2 regions of the Streptomyces sp. NPDC050418 genome follow, and region 2 is predicted to be linked to the other one. Evidence: predicted binding sites of a transcription regulator. Region 2 holds the regulator's gene; the other holds the start of a gene.
The links. The regulator HspR, encoded in region 2, represses chaperone genes until heat shock. The targets are predictions, from matches to a motif close to TTGAGNNNNNNNNNCTCAA.

Region 1 (4,207 bases), on a different contig from region 2:
GGGGAAGCGTATGCCGGGGGTGCGGTGGCGTGCGGAAGGCCCGGGCCCCCTTGGGAGGGGACCCGGGCCTTCGTCATCCGGACGCGTCCGTCACGCCGCGACCGGAACCTCCGCGGGCGCCCCGTTCGACGCCGGCGACAGGGCCAGTTCCAGGACCTGCCGTACGTCCGTCACCGGGTGGACCTCCAGCTTCTCCAGGACCTCCGCGGGGACGTCGTCCAGATCGGCCTCGTTGCGCTTCGGGATGATCACCGTGGTGACGCCCGCCCGGTGTGCGGCAAGCAGCTTCTGCTTGACGCCGCCGATGGGCAGCACCCGGCCGGTGAGCGAGACCTCGCCGGTCATGGCCACGTCCGTACGGACCTGGCGGCCGGAGAGCAGGGACGCGAGGGCGGTGGTCATCGTGATGCCCGCGCTCGGCCCGTCCTTCGGCACCGCGCCCGCGGGGAAGTGGATGTGGACCCCGCGGTCCTTCAAGTCGCCCACCGGGAGCTCCAGTTCCGCGCCGTGCGAGCGCAGGAAGCTCAGAGCGATCTGTGCCGATTCCTTCATCACGTCGCCGAGCTGGCCGGTCAGGGTCAGACCTGCCGCGCCCGTCTCCGGGTCGGCGAGCGAGGCCTCGACGAAGAGCACGTCGCCGCCCGCGCCGGTGACCGCGAGGCCGGTGGCCACACCCGGTACGGCGGTGCGGCGCTCGGCCGGGTCCTGGGCGGACTCGGGCACATGGTGCGGGCGCCCGATGAGCGTACGGAGATCGTCGGCGCCGACCGTGAACGGCAGCTCGCGGTCGCCGAGTTCGTGCTGGGCCGCGACCTTGCGGAGCACGCGCGTGATGGCCCGCTCCAGGTTGCGGACACCGGCCTCCCGCGTGTACTCGCCGGCCAGCTTGCGCAGCGCGTCCTCGTCGACCGTGACCTCGTCACCGTTGAGACCGGACCGCTCCAGCTGCCGGGGCAGCAGGTGGTCGCGGGCGATGACGACCTTCTCGTCCTCGGTGTAGCCGTCGAGCCGGACCAGGTCCATGCGGTCGAGCAGGGCCTCCGGGATGGCTTCGAGCACGTTGGCCGTGGCCAGGAACACCACGTCGCTGAGGTCGAGTTCGACCTCCAGGTAGTGGTCGCGGAAGGTGTGGTTCTGCGCCGGGTCGAGGACTTCGAGGAGGGCGGCCGCGGGGTCGCCGCGGAAGTCGGAGCCGACCTTGTCGATCTCGTCGAGCAGCACCACCGGGTTCATGGACCCGGCCTCCCTGATGGCGCGGACGATACGGCCCGGCAGCGCGCCGACGTACGTACGCCGGTGGCCGCGGATCTCCGCCTCGTCGCGGACACCGCCGAGGGCGACGCGTACGAACTTGCGCCCCATCGCGTGCGCCACGGACTCGCCGAGCGAGGTCTTGCCGACGCCGGGCGGCCCGACGAGCGCGAGCACGGCACCGCCGCGCCGCCCGCCGACCACACCCAGGCCCCGGTCGCTGCGCCGCTTGCGCACCGCCAGGTACTCGGTGATCCGCTCCTTCACGTCGTCGAGGCCCGCGTGCTCGGCGTCCAGGACCGCCTTGGCGCCCTGGATGTCGTACGCGTCCTCGGTGCGCTCGCTCCACGGCAGTTCGAGCACCGTGTCCAGCCAGGTGCGGATCCAGCTGCCCTCGGGGGACTGGTCGCTGGACCGCTCCAGCTTGTCGACCTCCTTGAGCGCGGCCTCCCGTACCTTCTCGGGCAGGTCGGCGGCCTCGACGCGGGCGCGGTAGTCGTCCGACTCCTCGCCGTCGTCCTCGCCGTTGATCTCCCGAAGCTCCTTGCGTACGGCTTCGAGCTGGCGCCGCAGCAGGAACTCGCGCTGCTGCTTGTCGACGCCCTCCTGGACGTCCTTGGCGATGGACTCGGCGACATCCTGCTCGGCGAGGTGGTCGCCGAGCCACTGGATGGCGAGCTTGAGGCGGGCCACCGGGTCGGTGGTCTCCAGGAGCTCCACCTTCTGGGCGGTGGTCAGGAACGGCGAGTAACCGGAGTTGTCGGCGAGGGCGCCCGCGTCGTCGATCTGCTGGACGCGGTCGACCACCTGCCAGGCGCCGCGCTTGCGGAGCCAGCTGGTGGCAAGTGCCTTGTATTCCTTGATCAGTTCGGTGACGGAGCCCGGCAGCGGCTCGGGCGCACTGTCGTCCACCTGCGTGCCCTCGACCCACAGGGCGGCGCCCGGTCCGGTCGTGCCCGCGCCGATCCGCACACGGCGGCGGGCGCGGATCAGGGCGCCGGGGTCGCCGTCGGCGAGGCGGCCGACCTGCTCGACGGTGCCGAGGACGCCGATGCCCGCGTAGGTCCCGTCGATGCGCGGCACCAGCAGGACGCGTGGCTTGCCGGTCTGGCCGCGTGCGGCGGCTTGGGCGGCCTCCACCGCGGCGCGTACATCGGGATCGTTGAGGTCGAGCGGAACGACCATACCGGGCAGGACGACCTCGTCGTCGAGCGGCAGGACGGGCAGGGTGAGCGGTGAGGACGTCGAAGCCATGATCTCCCCTTCGGCATTCAAGTTGAGCTATGCCGACTCAATGCTTGTGCGCCTCCGAATGTTCCCCGGCACGCGTTCGCTGTGAGCGATCGGCTCGCGAGCGGGGCGTCACGGACTCGGCGGACGGGCGGGCGTCACGGTCTGCGCGGGCGGGCACCGGCGGGCCCGTAGGCTCGTGGGCATGAGTGCGCTCGTACCGTTCCTGATCATTACCGGCGCCTTCGCCCTGATGCTCGGCCCCTTCATCTGGCTGGCCGCGCGGATCCGGCGGCGGGGCACTGGCGGCGGGGCGATGAGCGGTGCGCTCGCGGCGTACGAGGAGGCGTTCCGCGCCACGTCCCACGACGCGTACGTGGAGATCCAGGCGGAGGCCGAACGCAAGACGCCCGCCCCTTCGCCGGACAACCACTGGGGGTTCGGCCGCTGGGTCCGGCTGCGGCGCGGGCGTTGAGCAATCCGCCGCCCCCGCCTCGCACAGAAACCCCTTGCGTAAGGGTCCATGGCCGTGTTCATCTATTACGGCACTGGAGCTCACGGGAGGGGACCTGCTCATGGAGAGCGCGCGCGAGGACGTCAACGTCAGGGAATGGGTCGACGGGTGGGTCGTGTCGCGCGGTGCCTCGGAACCCGTCGTGGAGCCGTGGGGCTACACCGTGCACGTCGGGCAGATCCCGCACGTCAGCCGCCATGTCCTGGCCGCCACCAACGACGCCGTACTCGAAGCGGACGTCCGTAAGGTCACCGAGTCGAGCCGCGGGGTGAACTGGCACCTCAAGGTGTTCGCCGACCCCGCACGCGTCGTGCCGTGGCTCGCTCCCGGCTGGGAACCGTACGGCTCGGGCGACTATCTGATGACGACGGAGCTGCGGCCGGAGCCGGAGGTCGTCCTCGCGGACGGGTACCGGATGCACACCTGGACGCGCGGCGGCGTCACCCGCGTCCTGGTCGCCGACGAGGACGGCTCGTTCGCCGCGCGCGGGCAGATCGCGCCGGTGGGCGCGAGCGCGGTCGTCGACCAGATCGAGACGGCCGAGGAGCACCAGCGCCGGGGCCTGGGCAAGGCGGTCATGCGCACGCTGCACGCCGCGGCCCGCGCCCAGGGCTCGACCCGCGCGGTCCTCGCGTGCACGCCTGAAGGGCGGCTCCTCTACGAGGCGGTGGGATGGCGGATCGTCGCGCCGCTGACGAACGCGAGGTTCGTGGGGCCCACGGGATAGAACCCCGTCCCCCACATACCGCGGCTCCGGCCGGACCATGGTCACCCGCGACACCGCCCCGGCAGGATTCCCTCATGACCTTCATGAACCGGCAGACGATCAGCTCGATCGCGCACGGCGAGCACCCCATCGGCGCGCCCCTGCAGGACGCCTCGGTGGAGCGGCTGCTCGGGCGGGCCCTGGTGCGGGGCGACGAGCGGGTGCTCGATCTCGGGTGCGGGGCGGCGGAGTGGCTCGCGCGGGCCGCGGCCGGCCGGCCGGGCGTCACCGGCGACGGGGTCGACCTCAGCGAACCGGCGCTCGCCCGCGGGCAGGAGCGCCTCGACGCGGCCGGGCTCGGCGAGCGCGTCACGCTGCACCGGCGGGACGCCATGACGTTCCGCGACCCTGAGCCGTACGACGCGGTCCTCTGTATCGGCTCCACGTACGCCTTCGGCGGGCTGATGCCCACGCTGGACGCGTGCGGACGGCATCTGGCGCGCAAG
Region 2 (4,207 bases):
CGCCGTGGCGAACCTCCTGACCGAGCTGCTCCCGGTGCTCGACGACATCGGGCGCGCCCGTGAACACGGCGAGCTCGTGGGCGGGTTCAAGTCCGTGGCCGAATCCCTGGAGACGGTCGCGGCGAAGATGGGCCTGCAGCAGTTCGGCAAGGAGGGCGAGCCCTTCGACCCGACGATCCACGAGGCCCTGATGCACTCGTACGCGCCGGACGTCACGGAGACGACCTGCGTCGCGATCCTGCAGCCCGGGTATCGCATCGGCGAGCGCACCATCCGCCCCGCGCGGGTGGCCGTCGCCGAGCCCCAGCCGGGCGCGCAGGCGGCCAAGGACGCCGATGACGCGGCCGCTGACGACAAGGAGAGCGGTGGCCCGGACGAGGGCTGACGCGATCACCACCGGTAGACGTGAGGAGGGACGCCGGGGATGAGCACCAAGGACTTCATCGAGAAGGACTACTACAAGGTCCTCGGCGTCCCGAAGGACGCCACCGAGGCCGAGATCAAGAAGGCGTACCGCAAGCTCGCCCGCGAGTTCCACCCGGACGCCAACAAGGGCAACGCCAAGGCGGAGGAGCGCTTCAAGGAGATCTCCGAGGCGAACGACGTCCTCGGTGACCCGAAGAAGCGCAAGGAGTACGACGAGGCGCGCGCCCTGTTCGGGAACGGCGGCTTCCGTGCCGGTCCCGGCGCGGGCGGCGGCTCGTTCAACTTCGACCTCGGCGACCTCTTCGGCGGCGGCGCGGGCGGTTCGCAGGGCACCCAGGGCGGCACCTTCGGGGGCGGCCTCGGGGACGTGTTCGGCGGGCTGTTCAACCGCGGCGGCACCGGCACGGGTCCGCGGACCCAGCCCCGCCGCGGCCAGGACATCGAGTCCGAGGTCACCCTGTCCTTCACCGAGGCGGTGGACGGCGCGACCGTCCCGCTGCGGATGTCCTCGCAGCAGCCCTGCAAGGCCTGTTCGGGCACCGGCGACAAGAACGGCACGCCTCGCGTGTGCCCGACCTGTGTCGGCACCGGCCAGGTCTCGCGCGGCGGCGGTGGCGGCTTCTCGCTCACCGACCCGTGTGTGGACTGCAAGGGCCGCGGCCTCATCGCCCAGGACCCCTGCGAGGTCTGCAAGGGCTCCGGCCGCGCCAAGTCCTCGCGCACCATGCAGGTCCGGATCCCGGCGGGCGTCTCGGACGGCCAGCGGATCCGGCTGCGCGGCAAGGGCGCACCCGGTGAACGGGGCGGGCCCGCGGGCGACTTGTACGTCGTCGTGCACGTGGACAAGCACCCGGTGTTCGGCCGCAAGGACGACAACCTCACGGTGACCGTCCCGGTGTCCTTCACCGAGGCGACCCTCGGCGGCGAGATCAGGGTCCCGACCCTGGGCGGCCCCGCGGTCAAGCTCAAACTGCCCCCGGGCACCCCCAACGGCCGCACCATGCGCGCCCGCGGAAAGGGTGCGGTCCGCAAGGACGGGACGCGGGGCGACCTCCTCGTCACGGTCGAAGTGGCCGTGCCGACGGAGCTTTCCGACGGGGCGCGTGACGCCCTCACCGCCTATGCCGAGGCGACTGAGGACCACGATCCCCGGGCAGAACTCTTCCAGGCCGCGAAGGGAGCATGAGGCACATGGACAGCCGCTCGGGGCGAAGCCGTAATCCGTACGAACTGACCGACGAGACACCGGTCTACGTCATCTCGGTGGCGGCGCAGCTGTCCGGCCTGCACCCGCAGACCCTGAGGCAGTACGACCGCCTCGGTCTCGTCTCCCCGGACCGCACCGCGGGCCGGGGCCGGCGCTACTCGGCCCGCGACATCGAACTGCTCCGCCAGGTGCAGGCGCTGTCGCAGGACGAGGGCATCAACCTGGCCGGCATCAAGCGCATCATCGAGCTGGAGAACCAGGTCGCCGCGCTGCAGTCCCGCGTGGCCGAACTCGCCGCCGCGCTGGAGGGAGCCGCCGCCACGCTGCAGCAACGTGAAGCGGCGGTGCACGCCTCGTACCGCCGCGATCTGGTGCCCTATCAGGAGGTCCAGCAGACGTCGGCGCTCGTGGTGTGGCGGCCGAAGAAGCCCACGGACTGAGCGGCGTCCCGCTCCCCACGGCCTGAACGAGGGCCCCTTCCTGCCACTGACAGGAAGGGGCCTTCTTCGCTGTACTGAAGCCGCTGCCCCCGCTACCCCTCTGCCTTGAGGTAGCCGGAGTGGGCGACCTGCCCGAGGAACCGGAACCGGGTCCGACCTGCCATGTGCTTATCGAACGCCTCCTTGATCCCCTGCCACTTGGGGTGACCGAAGTCGTCGAGCACGACCACCCCGCCTGGCGCGGCGATCTGTTCGGCCCACTCGAGATCGGCGGCGACGCCCGCGGCGGAGTGGTCACCGTCCACGATGATCACGCCGTACTCGCGGTCGGAGATCTCGGCGCGGACCTCCGGGTCCTCCGAAAACCCTTGCCGGATACGGGCGTCGGCGCCGACGAGTGACAGGTTGGTGCGTACGGCGGCCTCGTTCACGGGCGTACCGGAAGCGTCGACGCCCATCGTGGCCCCGGGCTGCAGCTGGCTGCCTGCCAAGGGGTCGACGATCGTCAGCTCCGGCGTGCGGCCGGCCCGCTGCATCATCCGGCTCATCCCGGCGCTGAACATCCCGTACAGCGTCCCGATCTCCAGGAACTCGTCGTTCGGCGGATCGAGCAGCGGCACGGCGGACAGCTTGCCCACGATGTTCATCGTGCCGCCCGCGATCCGCCCCACACCCAGCGCCTCCAATGCGATGAGCAGCCGGAATGCCTGCGCGACGGTCCGCTCGACGGCCTCCTGCCCGGCGCCCGTCACCTCGGTCAACTCACTGATGGTCCGGTTGAGATGAGGCGCGGAAGGCAGCCTGGACGCCCCTCGCCCGGTGCCGTCGAAGAACAGCTCCAACGGCCGCTGCCGGTTCCGCAGCCGGTTCAGCTCCTGCTGCGTCACCTCGGCCCGTCCGGACTCCTCGATGACACGCCGGACCTGGCGTTCCACTCGCTGGTCTATGAGCTGGACGATGGGCCGCAGGGTACGCCTGCCGGCCTTGCTGGTGATGAGCGCTCGCATGGCGTGGACCGTAGGCCGAGGCTCTCCCCGTCACAACCAATGTGCGGGCCCCTGCGGGAGAAGCGGGGATGGCAGTTGGGCTACGGAAGGGGGTGGTCCTTTTGTGTGCGGTGCTGAAGGTGAGGGCCCTTTGTCTTCAAGGGTGGTGGCCGGGATGTTCCGGTTCTCGTGGACGGGTGGGCCCTCTTGGGCTTGGCTGCATTTGTGGGGGAGGTGAGGGGATGGGTCAGGTGGCGTCAGTTCTGCGTCGAGCCCCGGGATAATGGGCGCGGAGTACCGGATTTGGGGGTAGGGCGGTGGCCGAAGGCGATACGCATCGGCATGACGTCGAGGAATTGTGCGACGCCGGAGAAGAGGCCTATCAGGCGGCGCTGCAGGCTGGGCGAATCTCGCGGTCGAAGGTGACGGATGCGCGCTGCCTGGTCGAGTTGGGCCTCTTGCACCCGGATCCCTTGGACATGGCGTGGTTGCTGCCCACGAATCCCGGCGTGGTGGTCGCTCGTCTGCTGCGGGAATTCGAGGGAGAGCTGGGGGAGATACGACGAAGGGCGGGCGTGCTCGCCGGAATGGCCGAGCGAAGTGCCGTACCCAGGGCAGCGAATGCTTCTCCGAGTGCTGCACTCAGGGTGCTCGAAGGCATGCCGCGTATCAACCTCGCCATCGACGAGGCGACAGCCGCCTGTGTCGCGGAATTGCGTGCCATGCAGCCGTCCGGTATCCGTTCGGAGCGTGACCTGAGCGGGGCGCTGCCGCGCGCGCTCGACCTGCAGGAACGAGGGGTGCGCACCCGCAGTCTGTACACCCATGTCGCCCGGCACGGGCAGGGATTGGAGACCTACCTGGAGCAGCTGGAAGGCTCGGTGGAGGTCCGCACGCTCGACGAGGTGGGCGAGCGCCTACTGATTTTCGATCGCGCCGTGGCGTTCATTCCGGCCAGTCCGGACCGCTCGGTCGCCTTGGAGTTGAGGCATCCTGCCCTGATCGACTATCTCGTCGGGGTGTTCGACAGGTTCTGGCACCGGGCTGTTCCGTTCTCCGAACACGTGCCTTACGCCGGCGTCGTCGAGGGCGTCAGTCACCGCGAACACGCCATCGCGGCCCTCCTGGCCGAGGGGTACACCGACGCC

Region 1: lon (endopeptidase La) is a predicted target of HspR. The motif match lies at 2,528-2,546, and genes of this name have one in related genera.

What each region holds. Positions count from the first base shown of each region.
Region 1 covers NZ_JBITIG010000009.1:363,544-367,750, reverse strand. Annotated here, with positions in the region: gene lon (endopeptidase La) at 91-2,505, opposite strand; gene ACIBI4_RS23930 (hypothetical protein) at 2,687-2,956, shown strand; gene ACIBI4_RS23925 (GNAT family N-acetyltransferase) at 3,057-3,722, shown strand; gene ACIBI4_RS23920 (SAM-dependent methyltransferase) at 3,797-4,207, shown strand, end outside.
Region 2 covers NZ_JBITIG010000007.1:271,664-275,870, reverse strand. Annotated here, with positions in the region: gene grpE (nucleotide exchange factor GrpE) at 1-385, shown strand, start outside; gene dnaJ (molecular chaperone DnaJ) at 425-1,612, shown strand; gene ACIBI4_RS19015 (heat shock protein transcriptional repressor HspR) at 1,618-2,073, shown strand; gene ACIBI4_RS19010 (class I SAM-dependent methyltransferase) at 2,166-3,080, opposite strand; gene ACIBI4_RS19005 (LuxR C-terminal-related transcriptional regulator) at 3,377-4,207, shown strand, end outside.